DNA from 4 places in the Micromonospora sp. NPDC005979 genome. Region 1 is predicted to be linked to each of the others. Evidence: riboswitches for the same ligand, from Rfam matches in the RefSeq annotation. Region 1 holds a riboswitch; each other region holds the start of a gene.

Region 1 (3,317 bases):
CGCTGGCCGACACGCCCGTCGCCGATGCGTCGGGGCGGTCCCGACGGTAGCGTGAGGACGTGCTCCCGGTCGCGCTCACCTGTCCCCTGTGGTGGGTGGCGCGCTGGGCGGCACGGGTGCTGACCAGCCTCGCTGTGCTGTCGCTCGCCCTGGGCGCGGCCCCGGCGCTGCTGCCGGCATCGACCGCTGCGGCCCCGCCGCCCGCCATCGGGTCGCTCGCCCTCGCCGAGCCGCTCGGACCGTCGACCGCAGCCCTCTCCACGGTCCTCACCGACCGCGCCGTCACCGACCGCGTCGTCACCGACCGCGTCGGCGGGGTGCGAGCCGCAGAGGTTGGCGCTGACGCCTCCGCGCGGTCGGTCGACCCGCAGCCCGCCCGGCACGGTGGTTCGGAAGCGCTGCCCCGCCCACTGGCGGGCGTGACCTCGGCGCGCACGGGATCGGAGCGGCCGCCGCGAGCCGCCGGCTCGGCCACCCGGGCCCCCCGCGCCCCACCGGCCTAGCGGGTCAGTCACCGGCGGCGCCGCCGGGCCGAGCGCCGTCACCACACCTGACGACACACCGCCCGCACCCGCCCGTGCGGCATCCCATCGCTTACGTGCTCATGCCGAGGTGTCGATCATGGAAACCGTCGTCTTCTACCAGTTCCTGACCGAGGTGCCCCAGGCCGCCGCCATCTGGTCGGCCCTGTTCCTCCTGGCGCTGACGGTCCTCGCCGTCCTGGTGGCCCGTCCGGAGCGGGACTCGCCCGCGGCCGACCCCACGCCGCCGACACCCACCGCCCGCGAGATGGCCGTCGCCGAGATGGCCGACCTGCGCCGGTACGCCGAGGAGGTGGCTGTGGCCGCCGCCCGGGCGGCGCGGACCGCCCGGCGGCGACGCGCTGACTGGCTGGTCGCTCAGGACGAGGCGCAGCGGGCCTGGACGGCGTACGACGAGGCGGACACCGCTGCCCGTCGGGTCGCCGGTGCCGGGGCGTTGCCGACACCGCGTACCCCGCACACCCCCGCCGAGTACGCGGCCCGGGAGCGCTATCTGCACCGCGCCGCCATGGCGGCGCACTGGCGGGGGGAGTTGACCATGGCTCAGCTCGGCGACGTGTTCGGGCATCGGCGCGGCTGGGACCCCCGCCGGCACCCGGTCGAGCAGGAGACGCTGCTCATCCGGGCGATCCGTGACATCAGGCTGGCCGAGCACCGGACGGCCGCCGAGCGGGAACGGTCGTCCTGGCGGGACGCCGAGGTTGCCGCCGAGTCGGCGCGCGTCCTCGCCGAGGAGGCGTACGTGGCGGCGGCACGGTGCCGGCCGAGCCCGGCGCTCTCCCGGCGCACCGCGACGCGGCCGTCGGGTACGGCCCTCGTGGCACGCTGGCGTCCGGCCCGGGCCGGTTGAGCCCGATCTGTTATGTGAGGCGGGTCACCGGCGGTGGAAATCGGGCGGCCGGCATCATCGGCGGCCATTGTGCCCGCGATTGTGGCGGCGTTGCCGGCCACCTGTCCGGTTGTCGCCCACGGGTGCCGGTGGAACCCGTTGTCCCATCGAGTCACGTCAGCGGCAAAACGCGCAGAAATTGCTGGGCCAATCGATGTTTACGCAGGTGGGCGCGGCTTGGCAGAGTGCGCACCGGCCAGTACTGTCGTCCCGTCCGGTGCGGTTACCGATCGCAGGAGGCGACGCCGCGCCGACCCGCTCAATCGTGATCAACGAACCGGGGACCCACAGTAAGTCCGGGGTGAATCCGCGAGCCACGGCCCGCGGTAGGGCGATCTTCCCGCCCGAATCCGTCAGCTAACCCGGTAGGCGGTGACGGAAGGAGTTCCATCCTCGTGCAGCACCCCTCGACCCCCTTGTTGTTCCTCCGCCTCCACGGCGACGCGGTGTCCCCGCTCATCCGCCTCGTGACGGTGAGCTGACCCCCCGGGTCACCGCACTTCCCGCCCGGCCGCGCCGGGCGTTCCCCTGAGCGGCTCATCACCCGCGGGTCACCGCCCGCGCGCTGACGCCTGCCCGGATGCCGGTCGGGCCCCGGTGTGCCGCTCTCCCTGTGAACCGTGGAGGACCTCGTGAAGCACACCCTGAAGCGCCAGCTCCGTCGCCTCGCGACCGAGCGCCCGTACCAGATCGTCGCCGCCTCCGCCGCGGCCCTCGCGATCGCCACCACCGCCGGCGCCCTGGTCGCCGGCGCCGACGACGCCCCGGCCGGCTCGCGCACCCCGACCACGGTCGCCGAGATGCGCAGTGACACCGTCGCCTCCCGTGGCGAACTCCGGTCCGCGGCCCCGTCGGCGAGCGTCGCACCGAGCACCGCCGCCCCGAGCACCGCCGCTCCGGCCACCAGCGCCGCGTCCCCCGCCGCGAAGGCCACGAGCAACCCGGACGTCACCCGGAAGCCGACGCCGCCGAAGCCGCCCGCGACGAAGGTGCTCGACTACGACTACGAGGCGCAGAACACCTACTACAACTGCGGCCCGGCGGCCACCCGCAACGCGCTCAGCGCCAGCGGCATCGATCGCACCCAGGAGGAGCTCGGCCCCGAGCTGGGCACCACCGAGATGGGCACCAACTCGGCCGAGGACACCACCCGGGTGCTCAACGCCGAGGTGAAGGGCTCCCCGTACCGCACCCGCATGTTCGCGGGCACGCCCAGCCCGGCCCAGATGGACCGTCTTCAGGCCGACGTGGTCAAGGCCATCACCGACGGCCGGGGCGTGGTGGCCAACGTCGTCGGCGACGCCATCGACACCGAGGGCGGCTACCACTCGTACGGCGGTGGGCACTACATCGCCGTCGTCGGCTACAAGGACAACGGCCGTACCGTGCGGATCGCCGACTCGGCGAACGCCGCCGACCCCGCCTACTGGATCACCACGATCGACCTGGCGAACTGGATCGCCACCCGGGGTTACTCCGCCTGACCAACGCGCGACACCCCACGACGCCGCGGGCGCCGTCTCCCACGAGGGGCCGGCGCCCGCGGCGTTCCCGGGTCGGGGCGCGACGCGGGTGAACGGCTCTCGTACCGGGCCGCGAACCGTGGGAGACTGCGGCCGTGGTGGATGAATCGGGTGGTCAAGCCGACCGTGAGCCGATCCTGTTGCTGCTGCACGGCATGGGGGCGACGGGTGACGTGTGGCTGCCCTGGGCACCACTTCTGGAGCACCACTGGCCCGGCCGGTGGCTGGCGCCCGATCTCGCCGGTCACGGTTGGTCGGCGCCGCTGTCGTCGTACTCCTTCGAGGGTTTCGCCCAGCGGGTCGCGCAGGGCCTGGCCTCCGACGACCGGATCGTCGTGCTCGGGCACTCGCTCGGTGGCGTGG
Region 2 (3,317 bases), on a different contig from region 1:
GGCCCGAGCGTACGCCGAGCTGGTCTCCGGCAACCGTCGCTTCGTCGCCGGAGAGCCGCGCCACCCCAACCAGGATGCCGGGCACCGGGCCGCCGTGGCGGACGGGCAGCACCCCTTCGCGGTGATCGTCGGCTGCTCCGACTCGCGGCTGGCCGCCGAGATCATCTTCGACCGAGGGCTGGGTGACCTCTTCGTCGTTCGGACCGCCGGCCACACCACCGGGCCCGAGGTGCTGGGCAGCGTCGAGTACGCGGTGGCCGTCCTCGGTGCCCCGCTGGTGGTGGTGCTCGGCCACGACTCCTGCGGCGCCGTGCAGGCGGCCCGCGAATCGGCGGCCACCGGCGTCGCGCCCCCGGGACATCTCCCAGCGGTGGTCGACGCGGTGCTGCCCAGCCTGCGACGAGCCGCGGCCGAGGGCGTGCACGACATCGACGGCATCGTCGACATCCACATCGCGCAGACCGTCGAGACGCTGCTCGGGCAGTCGCCCGTGCTGGCCGACGAGGTGGCGCGGGGGCGGTGCGCGGTGGTGGGGATGTCGTACCGGCTCGCCGCCGGGGCAGTACGACCCGTGACGTCCGTACCGGCCGGCGACGCCTCGGACGACTCGGCGGCCACCACCGCCGCCTGACCCGCGACGAGGGCCGCCCCGCTCGACGCGGGACGGCCCTCGAACTGCTGAACGTCGAATCAGAGCAACGACATGTGTACGTGGTCGGTGTGGTTCGACGGCCCGCTGTACGACTTCCAGCCGGTCGCCGGGAACCAGATCTGCCGGTTCCAGATCACGTAGTAGATGCCGAGCCGGTCGGCGTTGCGGATGAGGAACGCGGCCACGTTGTTGCCGTACATCCGGGTGTCGTCGTTGTGCCACGGGCTGAAGCCGCTCTTCTGCAACGACCAGTCACAGGCGCGGCCCTTCGGGTGCTCGTACGGTCCGCCGTTGCGGTGGCAGCCCACGAACCGGTTGAATCCGGCCCGCTTGACCTCCTTGTACGCGTGCAGCGTGCGCGGCGTGACGCAGCCGGAGGTGGTGGGGTCGTCCTCGCTGCACGACTGCGCCTTCCAGTCGCCGTCGGCGGTGCGACCCGGGCCGATCCGGGCGACCGGGGAGGTGGCGTCCACCAGGCCGCCGGTGAAGCCCTTGCCGCCGACCAGCGCGAGCGCCTTGTCCGCGTCGCGCTTGTCCTTCGCCATCAGCGCGGTCTGCTTCTGCTGCTCCCGGACCTCGGCGTCGAGGGCCAGCTTGGCCTGCTCGGCGCGGGACTTCACGGCGTTGACCTCGGCGAGCTTCTTCTCGTTGACCATGTTCATCTCGTCGAGCGCCGCGGCCCGCTGGACGAACGAGTCCGGGGCGTCGGCCTCCAGCAGCATCGCGATCGCGCCGACCCGTCCGGTCCGGTACGACTGAGCGGCGATCTGCGCGACCTGCGGGGCCAGCGCGGCGAGGTCGGCCTTCGCCCGGTCGACCTCGGCCGCCAGTTCGAGCTGCCGCTTCTTGGACTTGTCCAGTTTGGACTTGGCCGCCACGTAGTCCCGGTTGGTCTGCTCGATGACGTCGGTGAGCAGCTTGGGCTCGTCGCCGTCCTCCTCGTGCCCGGACGGGGTGGGGGTCGTCGGGGCGGCGTGGGCCGGGAGGGGTCCGGCGAGCACGGTCAGCGCAGCGAACACGGCCACCACAGGTGTCAACCAGCGGCGTAGGGGTGCCGTCACAATCTTCCCTTCCGTCGACCGCCGACCGGGTTAGCTGACGGGTTCGGGGCGGAAGTGGCCCCTACCGCTGTCGCGGATTCACCCCAGGTACCTGGGTCCCCGGCTCGCCGGTTGGCGATTGGGCGGTGGCACCGCAGGCGCCGCTGCGCGCCTTCGTCGGTGACCGGCAGCGAGGTTACCCGAGAGTCCACCGCCTGAGCTACGTCCTGATGCCGACTAAAAGCGTCATTTCGCCATGGCGTTGAGTGACCAGTGACGCGGTTCTCAGGGCGGGTGCCCGATCCGGTCACGCTGAGGAGTGTCACCATGCCGTATCCGTGCTCCTGTTCGGCTCTGGCCACCCGGTGGTGGCGGTGGATGGGGGTGTGCTCCGCTGCGGATCGGGCCCGTCGGCCCGACCCGCAGGCGGGGAACTGAGGGCGGCAAGCGCCTCCGTACGGTCCGCGCGGGGGCGCGGTGGCGGGGCGTCCGCGTCGGCCGGGGCCGTCGATCCGGCCGCGGTCACCACCGCCGCCAGCCCGGTGGTGAGGGGTACGGCGGCGATCAGGCCGAGCGTGGCGACCGCGCTGCGGACGATCTCCTGGGCGAGGAACTCGCTGGTCAGGATCTGCCCGACGGGACGCGAGTCGGCGGTGAGCAGGAGCAGCAGCGGCAGTGACGCGCCCGCGTACGCCAGCACGATGGTGTTGACCGTGGAGGCGATGTGCGCCCGGCCGACCCGGGTGGCGGCCCGGTAGAGCTGTCGCCGACCCAGCCCGGGGTTGGCGTTGGCCAGCTCGGTGACGGTGGCGGCCTGGGTGACGGTCACGTCGTCGAGTACCCCGAGTGAGCCGATGATGATCCCGGCGAGCAGCAGGCCGCGCAGGTCCACATCCGCCTGGAACATCGAGAGCGTGGTGGCGTCCTCGCTGCCGAAGCCGGTGAGCCGGGTGGCGGCGGTGGCGATGGTCGCGAGGACGCCGGTGAGCACCAGACTGCCCAGGGTGCCGAGGACCGCGACGGAGGTCTGCGCGGTCACTCCGTGTGTCAGGTAGAGCACCACGAACATGATCAGGGCCGCGCCGACCACCGCCACCAGCAGCGGTGACCGGCCCGCGCCGATGGCCGGCAACACGAAGGTGAGCAGGATGGCGAAGCTGGCGGCCAGGCCGGCGAGCGCGGCCAGACCCCGCCACCGGCCGAACGCGACGATGGCGGCGGCGAAGACCACCACGAGCCACACCAGTGGCGCCCCGCGCTGGTGCTCGGCGATGTTCCAGGTGCTGATGGTGGGATCGGTCGGATCGGTCAGCTCGACCAGGACGACGTCGTCGCCCACCTCGACCCGAGGCGCTCCGGGCCCGGCGGGGACGGGCGTGCTCACCTGCCGGTCGGCGCGCGGCCCGTCTTCGAGGAGTACGTCCACCGTGCCGCACGGCCCGCTGCTCGGCGTGCCCTCCGGGCTCGTCGAGGGCGGGCACGGTTCGGTCACCACCCGGGTCACCGTGCCGTGGTGGCGCGGCAGGTCCGCGCCACCGCCGCTCTTCGGTGCGCCGTCCCGGGGCCACAGCACCACGGCGGCGACGACGGTGGCCACGAAGAGCGGCACCACCGTCGCGACGAGG
Region 3 (3,317 bases), on a different contig from region 1:
GGTCCGGTACATCGCCTCCGTGTACCAGGTGCCCTGCGCGGCGAAGCCCTCGTGTTCCAACCCGATCGACTTGGCGTTGACGTACCAGTTGCCGGCGTGCCAGGCGACATCCTTGGTCTTGACGTGCTGGGCGATGTGGCCGTCCACCGAGCGCAGCGAGTAGTGCCAGCTCACGTAGGTCGGGTCCTGGACGAGCTGCAGGGTGGTCGCCCAACTCGCCTCGGTGTCGTGGATGACGATGTACTCGATCTTCTGCCGGGCGGGCCGGTCGGACAGGTCGTGGTTGCCGTAGTCGCCGTCGCCGAACGCCGCGTAGGGTGCCGGGATCCACTCACAGGACACGGTGCTCGGGCACTCCAACCCGTCCGGGCGGGCGAGCCGGCGCAGTCCCAGTCGGTCCAGCCAGGTCCGCTCAGGGCGTACCGCCCGGGCCGGCAGCGTGACCCGCTGGCCGTCGTCGGTCACCCGCGTCTCGCCGGCGCCGATCGTGGTGAAGACCTCGTCGGCGAAGGCCGCCGCGGCATCGGCGCTGTCCGCGCCGGCATAGCGGGCCACCGCGCCGTACCAGGTGGCCGGGTCGGTGCCGACTCCGACCGGGGCGCCGACCTCCCGTTGGTACGCGGCCAGCAGCGCCGCCCCACCCCGGAGGTTCGTCGTCGGGTCGGTACGCAGCGCCTCGGTGGTGGCGCCGGTGAGCGCGGCGGCGGCGTCCACGGTCTGCAGCGCGGCGCTGGGCGGCGCGTCCCCGGTGGCGGGCGCCGGTGCGAGAGCACGACGGGACTCGTCGCCGCGCGGATCCTCTCCCGGGGCGTCGTGGTGACCGCGCCCGGGTAGGGCGGCCACGTGCCGGGCATCGGTCAGGTGCATCGGGCCGTAGCCGCCGCTGGTGCTCGGCGTGCCGGCGTTGCTGTCCCAGCGGGACTCCAGGTAGGAGACGCCGAGCAGTACGTCGATGGGTACGCCGTACTCGGTCGCTGCGGCGGCGTACTGCTGCTGGCGGTCGGCGGCAGGGGCCGCGGTGGCCGGGCCGGAGGGCAGCGGTACGGCCGCCGTGGCGGTGACGAGCGCGACGGCGAGCAGGGTCGGACGTTTCATCGAACCCCCTACATGTGAACTGGTGTCGGTTGCGGTCACCTTCGCCCTGCCCGGGAGTCCGCGTCAATACCTTTCCATGTTTCGAAACGTGCGGTAAGAAATCTTCACATCGGTTCGATGGCCCGCGGCAATCAGTACGGAGTGTCACGGCCGCACGGGTTGCGGATCGGTAACGGCCGTCTCTACTCTGGTCATTCGTCGGCCCGGTAGCAGGTCTGCCCACCCCGGGCGGTAACGGACCGACACCGCCGAGTCGCTCGCGAGCGAGCCGGGGACCCAGGTTCCTCGGGGTGAATCCGCAGTTCCTGCGGTAGGGCGCCCACTTCCCGCCCGAACCCGTCAGCTAACCCGGTAGGCGGTCAGGAAGAAGGAGTACGGAACCCGGTGGCCCTCCAAGCCCCGCGGCCGTCGTCCGGACGGTCGGCTCCGGCCGACCCGCCGTCGACCGTGCCGCGTCCACGCTGGTCCCGCTTCACCACCGCTCTCGCCGCCCTGGTCGGCGTCGCCGTCGTCCTGACCGGCAGCGCCACGGTGGCCCACGCCGATCCGTCCGTCGCCGAGATCGAACGCCAGATCGACGACGACTGGAACAAGCTCGAACCGATCATCGAGCGGCACAACGCCACCCGTGCCGACCTGACCCTCAAGCGCAAGCAGGCCGACGCGCTCGCCGCCCGCATCGCGCCGCTGGAGCGCCAGGTCGACGCCGCGATGGACAAGGTCAGCGCGCTGGCCGTCCGCGCGTACATGGGTGAGAACCTGTCGACCGTCAACACGATGCTCGGCAGCCGGTCGCCCAGCGAGATGGTCGGTCAGCTCGAAATGCTCGACCGCTTCGCCCACAACCAGCAGGAGGACGTCCGCCAGGTCGCCGACCTGCGCAACGAGCTGGCCCGGCAGAAGGCGCCGCTGGACGAGATGGTGGTCCAGCTGACCCGCACCGAGGCCCAGTTGGCTGCGAAGAAGAAGCAGATCAACGAGGAGATCGACCGGCTGCAGAAGCTGCGCCTCAAGGTGTACGGCAGCGGCGGCGGCGGTCCGCTGCGTCCCGCGCCCTGCCCGGCCAGCTACCCGGGTGGCGGTGCCGGTATCGCGGTCAAGTTCGCCTGCGCCCAGATCGGCAAGCCGTACGTGTGGGGCACCGAGGGACCGAACTCGTACGACTGCTCCGGGCTGATGCTGGCGGCATGGGCGAAGGCCGGTGTGTCGCTGCCGCACAACGCCGCCGCGCAGAGCCGGGTGACCAAGAACGTCAGCAAGGGCGACCTGCGCCCCGGTGACCTGGTCTTCTACTACAGCGACATCCACCACGTCGGGATGTACGTCGGCGACGGCTGGGTGGTGCACGCCTCCCAGGCCGGTGTGCCCGTCAAGATGAAGAAGGTCGACGACGGGCCCATCCACAGCTACGGCCGCCCCGGCTGACGTGTAAGGAAGGGCACCCTTCTAACGCTTCAGGTATAGAAAGGTGCCCTTCCTAACATCGGAGGGGCCGATCAGCGCGTCGGCCAGGCACGCCAGTTCTGCCAGGAGCGGCTGGGCGTCGGGCCTCGCTGGCCCTGGTAACGCGACCCGTAGACCACCGAGCCGTACGGGTGCTCGGCCGGCGACGAGAGCCGGAAGATGCAGAGCTGCCCGATCTTCATGCCCGGCCAGAGGGTGATCGGCAGGTTCGCCACGTTGGACAGCTCCAGCGTGACGTGCCCGGAGAAGCCCGGATCGATGAACCCGGCGGTGGAGTGGGTGAGCAGGCCGAGGCGGCCCAGTGAGCTCTTGCCCTCCAGCCGGCCGGCGAGCTGGTCGCCGAGCGAGATCACTTCCAGCGTCGAGGCGAGCACGAACTCTCCCGGGTGCAGCACGAACGGCTCACCGTCGGGCACCTCGACCACCGAGGTCAGGTCGTCCTGCTGCATGGCCGGATCGATGTGGGTGTAGAGATGGTTGTTGAAGACCCGGAACAGCCGGTCGAGTCGTACGTCGATGCTGGAAGGTTGGACCAGGGTGGGCTCGAACGGCTCCAGGCCCAGCGTGCCGGCCTTGATCTCGGAGACCAGGTCACGGTCGGAGAGCAGCATCGGACCACCATAGCGAGGCGGGCGGTGACCAGCGTGTCGAGGTCGCTCCTCGTACATTTGTTCGATAGAATGCTCGCATGGCTTCCTGGTCCGATTTCGCCGCCGACGAGCCCCGCCTCGCCGACGGCATCCGCGTTCTCCTGCAGC
Region 4 (3,317 bases), on a different contig from region 1:
CCGACAGATGCACGTGGTTGGTGTGGTCGCTGGAGGGGTCGCCGTTCCCCCCGCTGTACGACTTCCAGCCGCTGCTGGGTAGCCAGATCTGCTTGAACCAGATCACGTAGAGCACCGCGAGCCGGTCGGCGTTGCGGATGAAGTACGCGGCCAGGTTGTTGCCGTACGTCTTGTCGCCGCCGCTGGCGATCCCGCCGAAGCCACCCTTCTGCGCGGCGAAGTCGCAGGCCCGGCCCTTGGGGTGCTCGCCCGAGCCGCCGTTGCGGTGACAGGAGACGTACCGGGTGAAGCCGGCGGCCTTGGCCTGGTTGAGCGCGTGCAGGGTGCGGGGGGTGATGCAGCCGCTGGCCGGGGTGGGGTCGTTGATGCTGCACGACTCGGACGGCCAGGAGCCGTCGGAGTTGCGGGGGGCGGGTTGAGCGTTGGCGGTGGAGGTGCCACGGTTGGAGCCGGTGTCGGCGGCGGCGGTGGCGCGTGCCTTGTCGTTGGCGACGGTCAGGGCCCGCTCGGCCTGCTCCTTGCGCTTGGCCATCACCTCGACCTGCTTACGCTGCTCCCGGATCTCGCCGTCGAGGGCGACGCGGGTGCGGTTCGCCTCGTCCCGGGTGGCGTGCAGGTCGCGCAGCACCCGGTCCTCGTTGGCGGCCACCACGTCGAGGGTGGCCGCCCGGTCCATGAACCCCTCGGGGGTGTTGCTGTTGAGCAGGGCCGAGACGGTGCTGAGTCGGCCGGTGCGGTACGCGACGCCGGCGATCTCGCCGACCTTGCCGTTGCGTACGGTCATCTCGGCCTCGGTGGTCTTGAGCTTGACCGCGAGCTGCTGCTGCCGCTGGACCGAGGTGTCCAGCGCGCGCTTCGCGTCCAGGTAGCCCTTGCTGGCCGCCTCGAGCTGGGCCCGTAGCGCCGGGGTGCCGCCCTCCTCGTCGCCGTCGGGAGCGGCGGCGGCCCGCAGGCCGCCGGGGGCAGCGGCGGTGGCGGCGCCGACCGGAAGCGCGACGCCGAGGGTGACCATCATGACGATCAGTGCCGCAAGTCGGGCGGCGGGTGGGCGTGCTGGTGCCACTACGCATGTCCTTCCGTCAGCCGCCGACCGGGTTAGCTGACGGGTTCGGGACGGAAGATCCCTACCGCTGACGCGGATGCACCCCAGGAACATGGTTCCCCGGTTCGCCCTGTCGGGCGATTAGGCGACGGCCGCCACCGGCGCCGGGAGGCGCCGCCGGGTGGTGGCCGGGACAGAGCCTACCGGTGCTGGTGGGGTCTGTGCAGCCGTTGTGACGGAAGGTGCTTACGCGGTCACGATGGATGACGGTCACCACTCGACGGAACCGCAGGCGCCCGGGGCGGCGCCGGGTTCGGTCTGCAGCGTGGCGTGCTCGATGCGGAAGTCGTCCCGCAGGGCGGTACGCGCCGCGGTGAGCACCGCGCCGACCTCCGCGCCGGGCGCCATGGTCAGGTGCGCGGAGGCCACCTCCATGCCCGAGGTGAGCGTCCAGACGTGCAGGTCGTGCACCTCGACCACGCCGGGCACCGCGGCCAGTCGGTCGTGCACGGCGGTGACCTGGAGGTGTTCCGGGGCGGCCTGCACGAGGATGCGGACGGCGGCCCGCCCCAGCCGCCAGGTGCGCGGCAGGATGAACACGCCGATCCCGACCGCGACCAGCGGATCGGCCCACCACCAGTCGGTGACGGCGATCAGCAGCGCGGCGCCGATCACGCCGAGCGAGCCGAGCAGGTCGCCCAGCACCTCCAGGTAGGCACCCCGGAGGTTGATGCTCTCCCGGGCGCCGGCGCGCAGCAGCCCGAAGGCGACCACGTTCGCGAGCAGGCCGAGGATGGCCACCGTGAGCATCGGACCGCTGAGCACCTGGTGTGGGTCGCCGAACCGGCCGATCGCCTCGATCACCACGTAGATCGCCACGCCGGAGAGCAGGACGGCGTTGGCCAGCGCGGCGAGCACTTCGAGGCGGTAGAGCCCGAAGGTGCGTTGCGGGTCGCCGGTGGCCCGCCGCGTGGCGGTGATCGCGGCGAGCGCCATCCCGATGCCGAGCACGTCGGTGAACATGTGCCCGGCGTCGGAGAGCAGGGCCAGTGAGCCGGTGTGGAAGGCGGTCACCGCCTCGACCACCATCAGGGCAGCGAGCAGTCCGAAGGCCGCCCAGAGCCGTCCCCGATGCTGGTGGGCGGCGTTGGCGACCGACCCGTGGTGGTGGTCATGTCCTGCTCCCACGGAACCCACCCTCCGACGCCGCCCGGGACCCGGTCAAATGTATGCTCACATCGCTATGTGTGCAAGTGTAGGGCGCGGGCCGCCCACGGGCGATGCCAACGCGACGGTCAGCCGGTCGGGTCGACGGTGGTGAGCCGCTGGGTGGCGCGGGAGAGCGCCACGTAGAGCGTGCGTACGCCGGAGCCCGGATCGGCCCGGATCTCGCTGGGGGCGACCAGCACGACTCCGTCGTACTCCATGCCCTTGGCCTCCAGGCTGGTCACCACCTGCAAGCGCGTCGCGCCGAGCGCGTCGAGCCAACCGGCGACCTCGTCGCGGCGGGTGACCGGCGTGATCACCCCGACCGTGCCGTCGACCTCGCCCAGCAGGCCGGTGGCCGCCTGCACGGCGGCGGCCTGGAGCCCGGCGGGCGGCACCACCAGCTCGACCGGGTCGACGCCGGTGGAGCGGACGGCCCTCGGCAGGGGCAGGTCCGGGTAGAGCCGGCGGATCTCCGCCGCCGCCACCGCGAAGATCTCCGCCGAGTTGCGGTAGTTGGTGGTGAGCGTGAACTCGTGCCGTTTGCGCCGGCCCAGCGCCTGGTCGCGGGAGCGGGTCAGCTCCTCGGGGTCACCGGTCCAGGCGGTCTGCGCCGGGTCGCCCACCACCGTCCACGAGGCCAGCCGCCCACGCCGACCGATCATCCGCCACTGCATCGGCGAGACGTCCTGCGCCTCGTCGACCACCACGTGCGCGTACTCCCGGTAGTCCTCCGGCCGCTCCCGGGCCGCCGCGCGGGCGGCCCGCTGCCGGTCGGCCGCGGTGCTCAGCTCACGAACGCCGCCCGCGAGCTGGAACGGGTCGCGCCGGGCCCGCGCCGGTTTCACCGGCTTGCCGAGCAGCGCGTCCAGCTCGTCGAGCAGCGCCACGTCCGCGATGGTCAGGCCCTCGGAATCCAGACTCTGGTACGCCGTGCCGAGCAGCCGGATCTCCGCGCCGGAGAGGATCCCGCCGGCGTACCGGCGCAGCCGATCCGGTCGAGCCAGCCAGCCGAGTACGTGCCGGGGGTGCAGGCGCGGCCACCAGGCCTTGAGGAACTCCCGGAACT

What was found. Region 1 has a riboswitch for cyclic di-AMP ahead of ABZ272_RS14055 (C39 family peptidase). Riboswitches for the same ligand answer to the same signal wherever they lie in the genome.
Region 2: it holds a riboswitch for cyclic di-AMP, as region 1 does, so the genes downstream of both, ABZ272_RS08045 (hypothetical protein) here and ABZ272_RS14055 (C39 family peptidase) in region 1, are expected to answer to the same signal.
Region 3: it holds a riboswitch for cyclic di-AMP, as region 1 does, so the genes downstream of both, ABZ272_RS04595 (NlpC/P60 family protein) here and ABZ272_RS14055 (C39 family peptidase) in region 1, are expected to answer to the same signal.
Region 4: it holds a riboswitch for cyclic di-AMP, as region 1 does, so the genes downstream of both, ABZ272_RS19705 (hypothetical protein) here and ABZ272_RS14055 (C39 family peptidase) in region 1, are expected to answer to the same signal.

The regions. Positions count from the first base shown of each region.
Region 1 is NZ_JBEXUR010000007.1:134,113-137,429, reverse strand. Features, by position in the region: gene ABZ272_RS14065 (hypothetical protein) at 60-503, shown strand; gene ABZ272_RS14060 (hypothetical protein) at 622-1,392, shown strand; cyclic di-AMP (ydaO/yuaA leader) riboswitch at 1,678-1,818, shown strand; gene ABZ272_RS14055 (C39 family peptidase) at 2,064-2,915, shown strand; gene ABZ272_RS14050 (alpha/beta hydrolase) at 3,050-3,317, shown strand, end outside.
Region 2 is NZ_JBEXUR010000003.1:406,611-409,927, reverse strand. Features, by position in the region: gene ABZ272_RS08050 (carbonic anhydrase) at 1-631, shown strand, start outside; gene ABZ272_RS08045 (hypothetical protein) at 691-1,713, opposite strand; cyclic di-AMP (ydaO/yuaA leader) riboswitch at 1,717-1,848, opposite strand; gene ABZ272_RS08040 (YibE/F family protein) at 2,015-3,317, opposite strand, start outside.
Region 3 is NZ_JBEXUR010000002.1:292,331-295,647, reverse strand. Features, by position in the region: gene ABZ272_RS04600 (peptidoglycan recognition family protein) at 1-1,095, opposite strand, end outside; cyclic di-AMP (ydaO/yuaA leader) riboswitch at 1,332-1,467, shown strand; gene ABZ272_RS04595 (NlpC/P60 family protein) at 1,480-2,520, shown strand; gene dcd (dCTP deaminase) at 2,592-3,170, opposite strand; gene ABZ272_RS04585 (pyridoxamine 5'-phosphate oxidase family protein) at 3,248-3,317, shown strand, end outside.
Region 4 is NZ_JBEXUR010000011.1:132,436-135,752, forward strand. Features, by position in the region: gene ABZ272_RS19705 (hypothetical protein) at 1-1,015, opposite strand, end outside; cyclic di-AMP (ydaO/yuaA leader) riboswitch at 1,069-1,200, opposite strand; gene ABZ272_RS19710 (cation diffusion facilitator family transporter) at 1,313-2,230, opposite strand; gene ABZ272_RS19715 (AAA family ATPase) at 2,338-3,317, opposite strand, start outside.